One region of the Aquimarina sp. MAR_2010_214 genome, then DNA from elsewhere that is predicted to be linked to it. Evidence: riboswitches for the same ligand, from Rfam matches in the RefSeq annotation. Region 1 holds a riboswitch; the other holds the start of a gene.
The links. A riboswitch is a leader RNA that binds a small molecule or an ion and turns the genes downstream of it on or off. The one in region 1 is predicted to bind cobalamin.
Positions count from the first base shown of each region.

Region 1 (7,762 bases):
TATGTCTTGAGTTTAGCGCTCTATTTTTGGTAAAATTATAAGAATTGAAATTCTGAAGATTTAAATCCCCAATACCTTCTTGATTTTGCTACCCAATGAGTTTTTTACTTCACCGGGTTTCTCATCTTCTTCAAAAAGGATACCTTTTACATTAAGGTGGTGCCCAACTTGTTCTTTACCAAAATCTTGTTCAAATCCTACCACTTGTTTTCGATATTTACAAAGTTGACAATTCATATGGGCAGTACCGCTTTTGGCTTCTTCTAAACGCTCGTCAAAAGCTTTCATCAATAATTCATCGGTACCAAAAGGGTCTGTATAGATATATTCTAAGGCAGAAGATGTATTCATATCGGTGACATGGCCATAAATACGTTCTAGTAATACTCCTGTAAAAAAGAAAAAAGGAATAACGATAGTTCGTTTAAATCCTAATTTTTCAATCATTTGTAGCGATTCATCGACTTTGGGATAGGCTGTTCCACTGTAAGCTGTGGTAGCAAATCCAAATCCCATTCCTTCCCAAAGCATACTGGTTAGTTTACATACATCACTATTGGCATCAGGATCAGTTGTCCCTCTACCCACAACCACCAGGCAGGTTTCTTTTCGATCTAGTTTAGATAAAGTAGCTTCGGTCTCTTCAATTCGTTTTACAGCAAGATCCAACAAAAAGGAATTGACACCAATGTGTTTTCCCATAGCAATGGAGAGATCCTCGTGATAACTTTGAATGGTGTTCAATTCATAAGGGATATCATTTTTTGCATGAGACCCAGCAAATAAAATTACGGGTAAAGCATATATTTTTCGAATTCCGTTTAGGTACATGCGCTCTACAGCAGCCTCGTAAGTAGGGTGATTAAATTCTAAAAAACCATAATCTACTTCATAGTTACTCTCATAACGTTCTTTTAGGATACTTACTAGTCGTTTAAAAGAAGTGATGGCAGCTTCTCTACGACTTCCGTGTCCACAAAGTAATATTCCTTCTTTCATTGTTTTTATTTATAAATTGAATTATCGACTATAGTTGAAAATGGATTCCAGTCTGCACTGGAATGACAAACATTAATTTACCGAATAGGATTAGCTCCAATAAGTAACACCACAGGCATTTGTAATGTGCTGTTTTTGATCTGTTCTTGTATATTCCCTAGCGTTCCTGTTATAATTTCCTGATTAGATCTCGATACATTAGAGGCTGCATTAACTGGGATAGTATCGTCTTCGCATACTTCTAAAAGTTTAGGGATAATCCTATGCAGGCTTTTAAGTCCCATATATATAGAAATGGTATTTCCGGCTTTAAGCATATGCGCAATCCCCGTTAGTTGTTCAAAAGAATAATCAGCAGTATGTGCCGTACATATCAGCATGGCATTAGACTTATTCCTTTCAGTAATGGGGATATTAAAAATATTAGCAGCTGCCAGTGCTGCAGAAATACCCGGAATCACCTCAAAAGGAACATTTTTTTCTGTTAAATATCGTGCTTCTTCAGCCGCTCTTCCGTAGACATAAGGATCACCAGATTTAAGGCGAACTACTTTTTTGCCTTTCTGGTAATGAGCACAGAGTAATTCATTGATCTTTTGCTGGCGTTCTATTTGATCCGAAGTGTCTCCAAATTTACGCCCCACATATACTTTTTCTCCAGTTGTATTAATTGCTAAAATAAGATCTGAAACGAGATTATCATGAAAGATCACATCTGCTTCTTTGATAAGACGAGATGCTTTTACAGTTAATAATTCTGGATCTCCCGGGCCAGCACCTACTATGGCTATAATATTCATGATCAAATCAATTTTAAAGGATCAGGGTGAATATAAGAATATCCTAAAAGTGTTTTACTTTTGGTATTGGAGATAATCTTATAGGCTTGCTTTTCTTGTTTGATAAAAGTAGGAGGGGTAAGCCCTATTTTTTGGGCAGCAAGTGTATAGTATTCTTTTCGTATCGGGTGTTGGTCTGCGCAACCATTTATAATTTCTCCCCAGGCTTCTTTTTCTATAACCGCATTAATTAATCCAATACAATCCTCTCTATGAATTACATTAATAGGAACATCTCCATTCTGGACTTCTTTTTTATTGGCAAGAAATCGACCTGGTAAGCGATCATCACCAATAAGACCTGATAATCGAATAATGGTCACTCTATTTTCAAATTGTTCTTGCAATAATTGCTCTACAGCCGCAACAGCCTTTCCTGATTCTTTTTCGGGAGAAACAACGAGTGTTTCAGTTACTTCTCCATTTGTGTTTTGGTATACCGAAGTAGAGCTGATAAAGATTATTTTTTGAGTATCAGAAATAAATGGAAGTATACTTTTTATTTGATCTTGGTATATTTCTATAATATTAGGAATTCGTTTAGGAGGAAAATTGATGATGACAATTTCACTTCCTGATAGAAAATCTACGTATTCTTTTTCCGAAGATTCACCAAGTGTAAAAAGATAAGGTGTAATTCCTTCAGTTTTTAGCTTGTCGATTTTACTTTCTGTGGTTGTAGATCCTTTTACCGTATCTCCATTGGTAATTCGATCTATTGCCAATGGTAATCCTAACCACCCACAACCTAGTATACTTATATGTTTAGACTTCTTCACTGATTCTTATATGATTTGGTGACATCCCCAGATAGACAGTAAGGATATGTTCCCAGGTTACTGTATCCTCATCTTTTATCCAAAATGTGACCAGGTGTTTTCCTTTTTTGTTTTTCAGGCGTATTGCTTTGGTAAAGATAGTAGATTTTTTAAGCCAGATCACTTCTGCAACACTTACTTTACGATCGGCTATCTCTTCTGAAATGTCTTTTGGAATTCCGGCGATCGTTAATTGCAACTGAAGCTCTTCTCCAGTAATTTTTACCTCATAATCATCGGTGTAATCTACCAGATGAGGCGATTTTATTTCAATGGTGGCTGCGTCGTATTGTTGCACAGCAATAGGTTTTGGTTCTTGAAATAAGTACTTAAATAAAGGATAAAGGTGTTGATCAGAAGCAAAAGACCGGGCTATCAAAGCTTCTCCTAATACTGTATCTGTTTTATCTTTAAAAGTAACAGGAGCAATGGTTTTTTCATTCTCGGTTAGTAAGACCGACCATCCTTCTTTATATAATAAGTATTCTTCTACAGGTTGATCTTCTTCTAAGTGAGATTTCAAAATTGAAACAGCTTTATCAGGAGTCAGGTTTTTGTACCAAAAATTACCAGGTTGTACGATCCAGGTTGGTGCATCTTCACATCGACCATTACATCTTGTTTTAATAGTATGAGTAGCATCCCAAAGCCCTTTGTTACGAAGATATGCTCTGGCTTCACGTATAGCGATTTCACCTTTTGCTTTTTTGCAAGACCCTCCATCACAAAATTGAAAGGTGGTGTTTACTTTACTTAGATTTTTTCCCATAATTAAAAAATAAAAACAGGAAGAGAAGTCAAAAATAAGATTGCTTTACGAATGTACATAAAGCTATTCAAGACCAACCCTTTACCCGAGAGTTAATAGTATATTTTGATTTATGGCAGGTCTCCTGACTTTACACAATTATGATCACCTTCCCATAGTTGCACTACAGTGGCATATGGATCATAATTTTAGATATGTATTACAGTTGCGGGAACAGTTTTGGATTTTCACCAAATTCCCTTTTCATCTTTTGTTTCCAAAAGAACCGTAAATCAACAGCGAAGATACTTTTTTTGTTTAAGAACTCATTTAAACTTTTTCAATTAGCTAAAAAATTGCTCTTTTGCATCTGTTTTTTGCCTTTTCTTCCTTCCATAGCTCTGCTATGCAACTCAAAAAAGCCTTCTTTCAAATACAAAATTGCTAATTTTCGCTTTAATTTATAAAGTCCAAACGAGTTCTAAATAAATGATTGGATAAAATCTACACGTTTTGTTAAAGTTGTTTTAGGTACTACCTCTATTGTAAATTTGAAGTTTTGATAGACTTGTACAAGACATTGATGAATATGTAGTGCTTCCTGATAAGATTGAGGACGTTGGGGATCGTTGATATAGATTTCTTCCCAGGGTGACATTAAAAATACCGTAGATACATAATGTGTTTTGAACGGAAAGTCCAACAGATATTCTGGAATAGGATGAGATTTTGCTTTTAGATAGGCAATAATATCAGGCAGTCCTCGATCTACAAATATATTTTTTTCGATAGGAATCTGTAGCTCTCTGACCGTTTCTTGATAGACTAAATTAGCAAAGCAAGGAAGATCCCCCCAAGGAGTTTTGTCACTTTTTATTTGTTGTTGTTCAAGTATTATTTTTCTCGAAATTTCAGAAAAGCACTGATGTCCATTAGCTTGTAAGGCTTGGATTAAACTTGTTTTTCCGGTTCCCGGTGCTCCGGTGATGATATATCTTTTGGGCATATTTTTTTAGATGCTAGAATTTAGACCGTTTCACTATTAGATTTTAGATCTTTTTCTAATAAATCGAAAAATTATTGTCACGCTATTATAGATGAATAAAGAAAATAATAAACCACACAAATTAAAAGGACAAATGTAAAGGTTACTTTTTGATTGATCCTTGCTACCGTTTTTATTTCCCGATCTTTCAGGATTCGATCATTCGTTCCTATAAACGGTTTATCAACTAATTTTCCGTGATAATAATTAGGTCCACCAAATTTACAATCCAGAATCGCGGCCAGAGCAGCTTCGGGATATCCGGCATTAGGACTAGAATGTTGTTTGCCATATTGTACTACAAAAGAGATTTTATGAAGTTTACCAGTTACCAGTAACATTAGAAATGCCGTAATTCTAGCTGGGATATAGTTAACCATATCGTCTAATTTTGCAGCAAATTTCCCAAAATGTATATACCTATCATTTTTGTAGCCAATCATAGAATCAAGAGTATTGATCATTTTATATCCCATAGCACCGGCCACACCAAATAATGCATAATAGAAAAGAGGAGCAATAACTCCATCACTAAGATTCTCTGATAATGTTTCGAATACCGCTGTTTTTATTTGTTGCGGATTTAATTGGTCTGTTTCCCGACCCACAATCCATGACAGTCGTTTTCTACCTTGCTCTATTCCTTCTTGTAAAGCTGTGAAAACAGCCTTGCCTTCCTCTATTAAACTTTTATTTGCTAAGGCGTAGAACACAAATACAGAGGTGAACGTATAATATGCAATTGTATATGAGGAAATGAGTTTTTGAGTATAATAAAAAAATGCAACTGTGCTTGCGAGTAACCCAATGGTAAGCACCATTCCTTTTATAAAAGCAAAAGGGTTTGTGTTTAGTTTTTTTTCGCCAAAAGCAATACTATTCCCGAATAACCGTATGGGATGAGGAAGCCACCTGGGATCTCCCAATATCAAATCGAGAATATACCCAATCACTAAGGGAATAATTACTGTAGCGTACTCCATTGCTGTAAAGCGTGAATTAATAGTTCATTTTTCTCGGGGTTCTGACTGGCAATACGAATGTAATGACCGCCCAGACCTCTGAAATTCGATGCATCTCTGATCAATAATTGATGGGTATGTGCTAAATAATCTTTGAGATGAGGAGCACTTGGTGTTTCTAGTTTTACTACAAAATAATTAGTATTTGATGAGGTAACAGTAAATCCATCTAATCTATCAATTTGTTGTTGTAACTGAATGCTATACCCTAGAAGAGTTGCCATATCCGGGTATAAGGCCTTATAGTTTTTAAATATATATTTCCCTGCTTCGATTGCCATGGTATTAACACTCCACGGTATTTTAGAATGCTGTAGTTTTTCTCCTATTTCTGCACTACACAAAATATATCCTAACCTCAATCCTGGTATCGAAAATAATTTGGTTAGTGATTTTATGATAATGAGATTGGCAAACTTTTCGAGAAGCTTGACACAAGATTTGATCTTATGGGTAAACTCAATATAGGCTTCATCGACAACAAATATTGTATCAGGGAAATCGGTTACTAATTTCTCTATTTCTAAAACCGTATTGCTAAAACCATCAGGATTGTTAGGGTTACAGAGAAATACGAGATCTTCCTGAAAAGAGGTGTTTAGTACTTCAGAACGATCAAAGTGCTTGATTTTCATGCTACTCCTTAAACAAGCATCTTCATACTCAGAAAAGGTAGGAATACCTATGGCTGCTTTTTTACCAGAAAAAAGAGGAGTTATATTATAAAAAGCTTCTGTAGCTCCGTTAGTTATTATTACTTGTGATGAATTTAATCCATGATGATTTGCTACTTGTTGCGTTAATACATCTGCATTTGGAGTTGGGTAATTAGCAATAAGAGGTAGCTGCTCTCTAAGATATGAAAGTAACTGCTCTGAAGTCCCTTCAGGCCAAATGTTAGAACTAAAATTTGCTTTAAATGGTATTGCGTAGCGATAGCCGTCATCACCGTGTCCGTATATCATAATATGGTATGCATTTCAGAAATAATAGCGTCTAGATCAATGCTTTTTTCTAATAAAGCAGCTAACTTATCATAATTCTCTTCTTTATAGGCTTTATAATCAAAAGATGTTTTGGTATTGGTGAAATTTTGTAACAGGTCTTCAATGACAACCAAGTGATCCAAAATTCCATGAATATAGGTTCCCCAACAATTCCCCTGGATATACCCTTCTGGTTGGCCATCGATATAATTTAAGGGTTGATGATCTTCAACAGTAGTTTCTCCCATATGGATTTCATATCCCGAAATGGTTTCTGGATATTTTTTAAAAGTAAAGCTACATTGCGTAGTAATCTTCTCTGAAGTCAGCTGCGTGGTTATTGGTAAAATACCTAATCCAGGAAGCGTTTTAATATCACTTTCGACTCCCAGAGGGTCTTCTATCATTTTTCCTAGCATCTGATATCCGCCACAAATACCAATAATGGTTTTTTGTGATTTGTGAGCCTCTAATATTACCTTAGCAATGCCTTTTTCTCTAAGAAATATAAGATCCTGAATGGTGTTTTTACTACCGGGAAGTATAATAATATCAGCTTCAGATATGTTTTTGGGATCATTAGAATAAAAGAGATGTGTTCTTGCATCCTTTTCCAGTACATTAAAATCGGTATAATTAGAAATATAGGGTAATAAGACCACTACGATATTCACTAACCCATTTACTATGGTTTTTTCCTTTTTCTGTAAGGCTACAGAGTCTTCTTCTTCAATATAAATGTCACTGGCATAGGGTACAACTCCTAAAACAGGAATTCCAGTTAGTTTTTCTAATGTCTTTTTTCCATCTTCAAATAAAGAAATATCTCCTCTAAATTTGTTGATAATTACTCCTTTTACCAGTTTCTTTTCCCAGGGTTCGAGCAGGGCTATCGAGCCATATACACTTGCAAAAACGCCTCCTTTATCAATATCTGCAATAAGGTATACATCTGCGTCGGCCGCTTGTGCCATTCGCATATTTACAATATCGCGATGCTTTAGATTAAGTTCGCTAATGCTTCCTGCTCCTTCTAAAATAATAGGATTATATTTTTCCTGAAGTCGAAGAAATGCGGTTTTGGCTTCTTCAAAAAGTTGTTGTTTATTATTTCCTAAGAAGTACTCTTTACTAGTTTGATCACCAATAGGTTTGCCATGCAAAACGATTTGAGACTTATTTGCCCCAGAAGGTTTTAATAAGATGGGATTCATGTCTGTAGTGCAATCAATTTTGCATGCTTCGGCCTGTACAGCTTGCGCTCTCCCTATTTCTAATCCATCAGGGGTTACAAAACTATTAAGT
Region 1 covers NZ_PJMS01000001.1:5,896,785-5,904,546, reverse strand. The annotation lists gene ATE84_RS25440 (sirohydrochlorin chelatase) at 61-999, opposite strand; gene cobA (uroporphyrinogen-III C-methyltransferase) at 1,077-1,799, opposite strand; gene ATE84_RS25430 (NAD(P)-dependent oxidoreductase) at 1,802-2,617, opposite strand; gene ATE84_RS25425 (ferredoxin) at 2,604-3,425, opposite strand; cobalamin riboswitch at 3,522-3,710, opposite strand; gene ATE84_RS25420 (AAA family ATPase) at 3,886-4,410, opposite strand; gene cbiB (adenosylcobinamide-phosphate synthase CbiB) at 4,488-5,432, opposite strand; gene ATE84_RS25410 (histidinol-phosphate transaminase) at 5,414-6,436, opposite strand; gene ATE84_RS25405 (cobyric acid synthase) at 6,433-7,762, opposite strand, start outside.

Region 2 (7,762 bases), 1.5 Mb from region 1:
ATTAAAATCTGCTAACAAAAACGGAGTGACTGATTTTGTAAATGGATTGACGCCAGATCTTATGTTTAAAGAAAATATATCAAGTATGGGGGTTCTTGGAGAAATTGATGAACCTTTCTTAAAAACAGCTTTGGATTTTATAGTTAATGGTACAGCCTTAACCGCAACAAGTAAAAATGGCTTTACAAATGATATAATTGATTGGGAAACTAAAGCCTTATTGCCAAATTACCAAAGAATGTATAAAGACAATTTTACTTTTTCTTCCATAAATAAATAGATCATCTAAATAAGAAATACATACAATATAATACTAAACCATCTCGAAATAATCGAGATGGTTTTTTTTCATTAGAACCTAAGATTAATTCCAATTCTGGCATTTCTACCTTTGGTACTAAATCCTAAAATCTCCTGATAATCTTCATTGGTAATATTATGCATCGTTGCATAAACATTTAGATTTTTTAGTAATTGATAACTAACATAAAAATCTAATAAACCATAACTATCAAGAGAAACTTGCGTTGGGGCAAAAGTAATCGGGTCTAAATTGGCAAAATCATTATCGGTGCGCTTCGTATTATATTGATAGCTTAATGAAGTATATATCTTTTCACTTAATTGATAACCTACACTGGCGTTGAACATGTGTTCAGGGATTCTAATATTGTCTCTCAATTTATCAATATTAGTATACGTATAATTTCCATTTATAGATAGTTTATCTTCTAAAACTGTTGTAGACACCTCTACTTCTACTCCATCTACTTCAATATCATCTGGCGAATTAAAATTCACAAAAGTAGTAGGGTCAAAAGTGATAAAGTTTTCTGATTTACGATTAAAATAAACTATACTCGCAGTAGTTTTCTTCTTATGAGATAATTCAACTCCTCCTTCTATGGTTGTGCTCTCCTCTGGTTTCAGACCCGGATTTCCGCTAAAGAAGGCTGTATCATATAATTGAAATAATGACGGAGTGATATACGAGGTACTATAAGATGCTAATCCTTTAATATAATTATCTCCGAATGTGTGGGTATATGATGGGTTTATATTATAAACAACATGATTATCATAAGTACTATGAATATTGTATCTCGCTCCCACATTTAGATTAAGACCAAAATCTGAAGCATATACTACATTAATATAAGGATCAATAATATCAAACTCTGCATCAGTATCACTAATAGTTTCCTGTAGATCTGTAGTACCAAAAGGAATATTTTGAAGACCAAATTTGCTATATGAACCATTGGCTCCAATTACGGTATGCAATGAATTATTAAAGGTATATTTATTGTATGCATCAAACGTATGTACATTACCTTCGTATTTTGAAGGAAAACTAGATTTAGTAAGATCTCTTTCTAAAGACGCAATACTATTAGTAAATGTAAAACTACCATTAGGGTATTTAATCTCCCAAAACGACCCTACACGTAACTGCTGACTTTCAAATTGATTGTTACCATCTATTCCTGCCGCAGCATCAAAATCATTTTTATATTGATCCAGATTTCCAAAAAAATGAAATTTGAAGTTATCATTCCATTGATATCCTAGTTTAGCATACACATTAAATTTAGAAAATGCATCATTTTCAGCTCCTTCTGCTTCTGCTGCTGATAATCCATCACTAAACTGGTTTCCGAAGCTTGCCAAATAACTTACTTTTCCTAGGGTTCCATTAATTGAAGCCAAGTTTACAAATTCATTAATATCATAACCCTGATCTTCCTGAGATTGATTAGTCCCTATACTGGATTGAAAGTTAGCAGCGATCTTTTTCTTACTCTCAGACTTTGTAGTAATACTAATTACTGCAGTTGCAGCTCCCGAGCCATATAAAGTACTAGATGCTCCCTTAAGAATTTCTATTTCTTGTATTTGATTAACCGATAATAATCGCAAATCAAAATCTCCAGAAGAAGTAGAAGGATCACTAACCGTTACTCCGTCGATTCTAATTACTACCTGGCGATTGCGCCCACCACGCACATAAACTCCTAGATCTTGACCTGCTGCACTACCATTACCATTAATAAACAAACCTGTCGTTCTTGTGAGTACTGTAGCCACAGATTGCCCTTGACTACGTTCTAGTTCTTTAGCAGTAATTTTGGTGATCACCTTACCACTTTGTTGTCGTTTTAAACTAAATTTAGAATCAGAAATAACTACCTCATCAAGTTCATTAACTACTTCATCTATTTGGATCTCCTGTCCAAATACAAAAGAAGATCCCAGCATTAAAAATGCTGTTCCAAAAAACACTTTTTTGTTCATTACTTAAACACTTAATTTTTACAATTACCGGAAAAAAGTATGTAGTTTACCCATACCCAAACCTTTGTCCCGAAAGTTTGATTATATCGAATAAAGGCAGGTCTCCTGGCTCGCGTCTTGTTGTTTACCTTCCCGATCGTAATAACGAGCAGTGGTTAAAAGAGTTAACAACAAGCATCCTTCTTAATAATGGACACAGCATACAGTTGCGGGAACAGCTCAGGAATATTGATTTACGATACTAGATTTCAGAAATACGATTAGAAATTAAAAAAATCGCGATTCATCTATTTACCTTCGTTCTTCATTGTACCTGATTCCCTTTTAATCCTCAACTCCCCAGAAAGGAGCATCAGAACCAAAATTCAGCGCGAATGTATTATATTTTATGGAATTTCGAATTACTTTAACAAATAAATAATGTATTCGATTACCTTTGCTTTCTTTAAAACCAATTCAATGTTATATTACATTACAGGAGGAGAACGTTCTGGTAAAAGTAGCTATGCACAAGATCTGGCATTACAATTATCTAACACTCCTTATTATCTAGCTACTTCACGTATTTGGGATGATGATCATCGTAAACGTATAGATAGGCATATTGCAGATCGAGACGAACGCTGGATCTCTATAGAAGAAGAAAAAGAAATTTCTAAAGTTATCAAAAAAGATAGTGTCGTTGTTATCGATTGTGTTACTTTGTGGCTTACCAACTACTATATGGACACAAAAAATAATATCGAACTCTCACTGTCGCAAGCAAAAGTAGAATTTGACAAACTATTAGATATAAATGCGACCATAATTATTATTTCTAATGAAATTGGAATGGGAGTTCACGCTACTACTGAAATTGGCAGAAAATTCACCGAACTACAAGGTTGGATGAATCAGCATATAGCTAGTTATGCCGATAAAGCCGTATTAATGGTTTCTGGTATTCCTGTTGAAATCAAAAACTCTAAATAATCAAAACATACATCATGGACTTTGATATAAAACCTATCTTTAATAACAAACTTGAAGCAATTCTTCAAAACAAAATTAATACTAAAACAAAACCTATTGGTGCATTAGGAGAACTTGAAACAGTTGCTTTACAAATAGGTATGATCCAAAACACAGACCAACCAAGTTTAGATCAACCAACTATTCTTGTTTTTGCTGGTGATCACGGTATTGCAAAAAAAAGAGAAGTCAACCTTTATCCTCAGGAAGTGACTGCACAAATGGTTTATAATTTTGTAAATGAAGGGGCTGCTATTAATGTCTTTTGCAAACAACATCAAATTGCTCTTAAAATAGTAGACGCCGGGGTTAATCATGATTTTGAAAATATTCCTGATATCATTCACGCAAAAATTGATTTTGGTACTCAAGACTATCAGGAAACCCCCGCTATGACTGTAGAGCAATGTACTAAAGCCATACAAAAAGGTGCTGATCTGGTCACAGAAACGTTTAATAATGGTTGCAACACTATTGGTTTTGGCGAAATGGGAATCGGAAACACCTCTGCTGCTTCATTATTGATGTCATATTTCACAAAGATTCCGATCGCAGAATGTGTGGGTTCTGGAACAGGGTTGGATACTTCAGCTATTAAAATCAAACAACAAATTTTATCCGAAGTTTATCAAAAATACGCTCCTTCCTCTCCTCTTGAAGCATTAACTATTTTTGGAGGATTCGAAATTGCTATGATTACCGGAGGAATTTTAAAAGCAGCAGAACTCAAAATGACTATTATCATAGACGGGTTTATTGTCACTTCTGCCTTATTAGCTGCGTATGCTATGTATCAAAACGTAATAGATTATTGCATATTTGCCCATACATCAGAAGAACAAGGGCATCAAAAAATGTATCAGTTCTTAGAAAAAAGACCATTGATCAACCTTGGAATGTGTTTGGGAGAAGGAACCGGAGTCGCTATAGCATATCCTATCATAGAATCTGCAGTTACTTTTCTTAATAATATGGCTAGTTTTGAAAGTGCAGGAGTTTCTGGAAGTGAATAATCTAATACAATGAAAAAAGGGATTTTATCAATATTTATAGCTGTTATCGGGATGTATTTCTTATACTGGTATACAATTGATTTATCTCGGCAATACTTTATTTTGATAGAATCATCAAAAAATACCTCAGAATTAAATCCTTATATATTTACTGTTGCCAAGACTTTTAGAATAACCTCTGTCTGTATTGGGTTGTTAAGCCTCTATTTTGGTGTCATTTCATTTTTAAAGAAAAACAAAGTTGGAAGCATTGGGATAATTCTGGCTTTCATACTTATTATTAGTTCTTTAATTCCATTCTGGAAATATCTTGTTGAAGATGCTACTATAGACATTAATTTAAAATAAATCATGAAAAAAGAAATCCATATCTTTTTTACTGCATTGATGTTTTTTACTCGTATCCCTTGCCCAAAATGGGTAAATCACGATTCTGAAAATCTACACCTTAGTTCTAAATATTTTCCTCTAGTAGGAATCATTGTTGGAAGTATTGGTGCTATTGTTTTTTATGGAGCTTCTTTTATTTTTTCAATAGAGATTTCGATAATGTTATCTATGTTTTCTACTATCTATGCCACAGGTGCATTTCATGAAGATGGATTTGCCGATGTATGTGATGGATTTGGTGGAGGATGGACCAAAGACAAGATACTTTTGATCATGAAAGATTCTCGTTTAGGCACCTATGGTACCATTGGACTAATGTTAATTCTAGGGATAAAATTTATAGCATTAAGAGAAACAGAAACGTACCACATTCCATTAATACTAATTTCTGGACATGCCCTAAGCCGTTTTATAGCTACCACTCTAATCTTTACGCATCCTTATGTAAGAGATACAGAAAGTAGCAAGGCCAAACCAGCAGCAAAAAGCATGAGTCTACGGTCATTATTGATTAGTGGTATATTTGGTATTACTCCCCTGTTTTTCTTCAAAAATCCCATGATATTCCTTACCTTGATCCCTGTATACTTGTCAAAAATGTTCTTAGCAGACAAATTCAAAAAATGGATTGGTGGTCAAACAGGAGATTGCGCAGGTGCTGTCCAACAACTTAGTGAAATTGTATTTTATCTTACTAGCATAATTTTATGGAAATATATCTGGTAAGACATACCACTCCAAATATCGAAAAAGGAATTTGCTATGGGCAAAGTGATATTGGGATCACAGATACATTTACGGCCGAAGTAGAAAAAATACATCAATGTATTCCTATTCATGAAATTACTACAATATATAGTAGTCCTTTACAACGATGTAAACTATTAGCCAAAACATTCAAAAAAGAAATCATCTACGATAATCGACTTAAGGAGTTAAATTTTGGAGATTGGGAGTTACAGCCTTGGGATGCTATACATAGTTCAGAAATAGATCCATGGATGAATGATTTTGTAAATATACAAGTCCCAAATGGGGAATCATATATTACACTGCAAGAACGAATTTTGGATTTTTATACCTCTCTGAATCATATTTCTGAAGAAAAAATTGTCATAATATCACATGCTGGACCTATGAGAGCATTACTTGCTAACCTGCAAAAAATAGATCTTAAAGATTCTTTTTGTATCAAAATAGCATACGGAGAAGTGATTGCTATTTAAATTAAAATAGGATTACTTATCGAAAGTATATGTTGCTTTTACAGCATTATGATCCGATAGATCTTCACCGTCTATCACAAATTGAAGCACTTGCATTTCAGGTATAAAAACTGGTTGCTTGTGATTTTTGCTAATTAAAATATAATCCAATGTATTATTATAATTTGGATATTCTTTTCTAACCAAGGTATTCGCATTAGAATAGGTACCTATATCTGTTGAAGGATTAAAAGAATATAATATTCTAGAATTCAATATATTTTTCATCTCCATATACGAAGATGTATCTGTATATTCCACATTCATATCCCCTGCGTAAATTAATGGTTCTGATATTGGTATTTTTAAACTATTCATCCAATCTCTAATCTCTTCTAATTGCTTTAATCGTACAGGAGTTCCATCATAATCTCCTTGATCTGCTTGTAAATGTGTACCTACAATATGATATTTTTTCTCATTTTTAATGATCTCTACATATATTGCTCCCTTATTAGAATAATAATCTGCTGTTCCATATAGAGAATTATTAAACACGTATTGTCTTTTAATATCAATCGGGTATTTACTAAAAATTCTTACCCCTCCATTAACAACAAAAAGACTATTAGAACAATTTCCGCTAACAGAATTCCAATTGTCCCCTGTATTACAATATCTTCCTAAAAGAACTGTACTATATGGGTACAAATTCTTTAATTCATTAAACAAATGCTTCTTGACTTGATGATTAAAACCTTCTTGAAAAATCATAATATCTATTGAAGGTGCCATATCTGTTAAACTCTGTAGTTGTTTTTTTGCTCTCTCTATTTCCTTATATTGCTTAAACTTAGCTATTCCTGGCAGATGAAATATATTATAGTTCAATACTGTTAAACTTTCCATATTTCTATTTGTAATTTCTTGAAATTTTTGATTTTCGTACCCCTCTATACTGCTTATCTCCTCAGAGCATGAAAAGGTAAATAACATTACTAAAAAGGCAAAGCGGAGGTTTAAGTTATTCATCAACATATATTTACAATAAATATACAAAGAATGTTTTTTAGTATTTTTCTGACTTTAGCTTTAAGAAAACAAATAATTAAATGATAGTTTAGGAATTGTTTCGTTTATCAAATGATCGTTATTTTTTTGAACAAATGATCTATCAAACATTTTTTTATTATTTATAAGTTGATATTAAGAGGCATATAAATTACTTCATAACAATGATATGTTACTTTAAAGCTAAACTTATTCTGATTTACTATTTTTACAAAAAAATGATGCTCATGCGTACTATTTTTATCATTTCTTTACTATTATTATTATGTGTTTCATGTAAAAAAACACCAAAGGATACTACCCCACTCACCGTGATGTATCTTGCCCCTCAAAATATTGAATACGCCTCAGGATTTACTATTAAAAACAGAGAAAACTATAAAGAGATCAAGGTCATAACACCTTGGCCAGATGCCAAAGAAGAACTTACATATATTTTACATCCAAAAGGAACAGAAAGACCATTTAAATCTCCAAGCGCAATATTTATAGAAGTGCCTATAGAAAGAGTTGTTGTAACCTCTACTACAGATATTCCAATGTTGGAGTATATGAATCTTGAAGAGAAATTAGTAGGATTCCCACATACAGATTATATTTCTTCTGAAAAAACACGTGCTTTGATTAATACTGGTGCGATTAAAGAACTTGGCGAAGAATGGAATTTAAACACAGAAGTTGTTCTCGAACTTTCTCCAGAACTGATTATTGGGTTTTCATCTTCAGGAGATACAAAAGCCTATGATCATATTCAAAAAACCGGGATCCCTGTTGTGA
Region 2 covers NZ_PJMS01000001.1:4,446,200-4,453,961, forward strand. The annotation lists gene ATE84_RS19070 (S41 family peptidase) at 1-280, shown strand, start outside; gene ATE84_RS19075 (TonB-dependent siderophore receptor) at 352-2,295, opposite strand; cobalamin riboswitch at 2,373-2,673, opposite strand; gene ATE84_RS19080 (bifunctional adenosylcobinamide kinase/adenosylcobinamide-phosphate guanylyltransferase) at 2,755-3,267, shown strand; gene cobT (nicotinate-nucleotide--dimethylbenzimidazole phosphoribosyltransferase) at 3,282-4,319, shown strand; gene ATE84_RS19090 (hypothetical protein) at 4,329-4,667, shown strand; gene ATE84_RS19095 (adenosylcobinamide-GDP ribazoletransferase) at 4,671-5,435, shown strand; gene cobC (alpha-ribazole phosphatase) at 5,417-5,935, shown strand; gene ATE84_RS19105 (sphingomyelin phosphodiesterase) at 5,948-6,823, opposite strand; gene ATE84_RS19110 (ABC transporter substrate-binding protein) at 7,213-7,762, shown strand, end outside.
Region 2: it holds a riboswitch for cobalamin, as region 1 does, so the genes downstream of both, ATE84_RS19075 (TonB-dependent siderophore receptor) here and ATE84_RS25425 (ferredoxin) in region 1, are expected to answer to the same signal.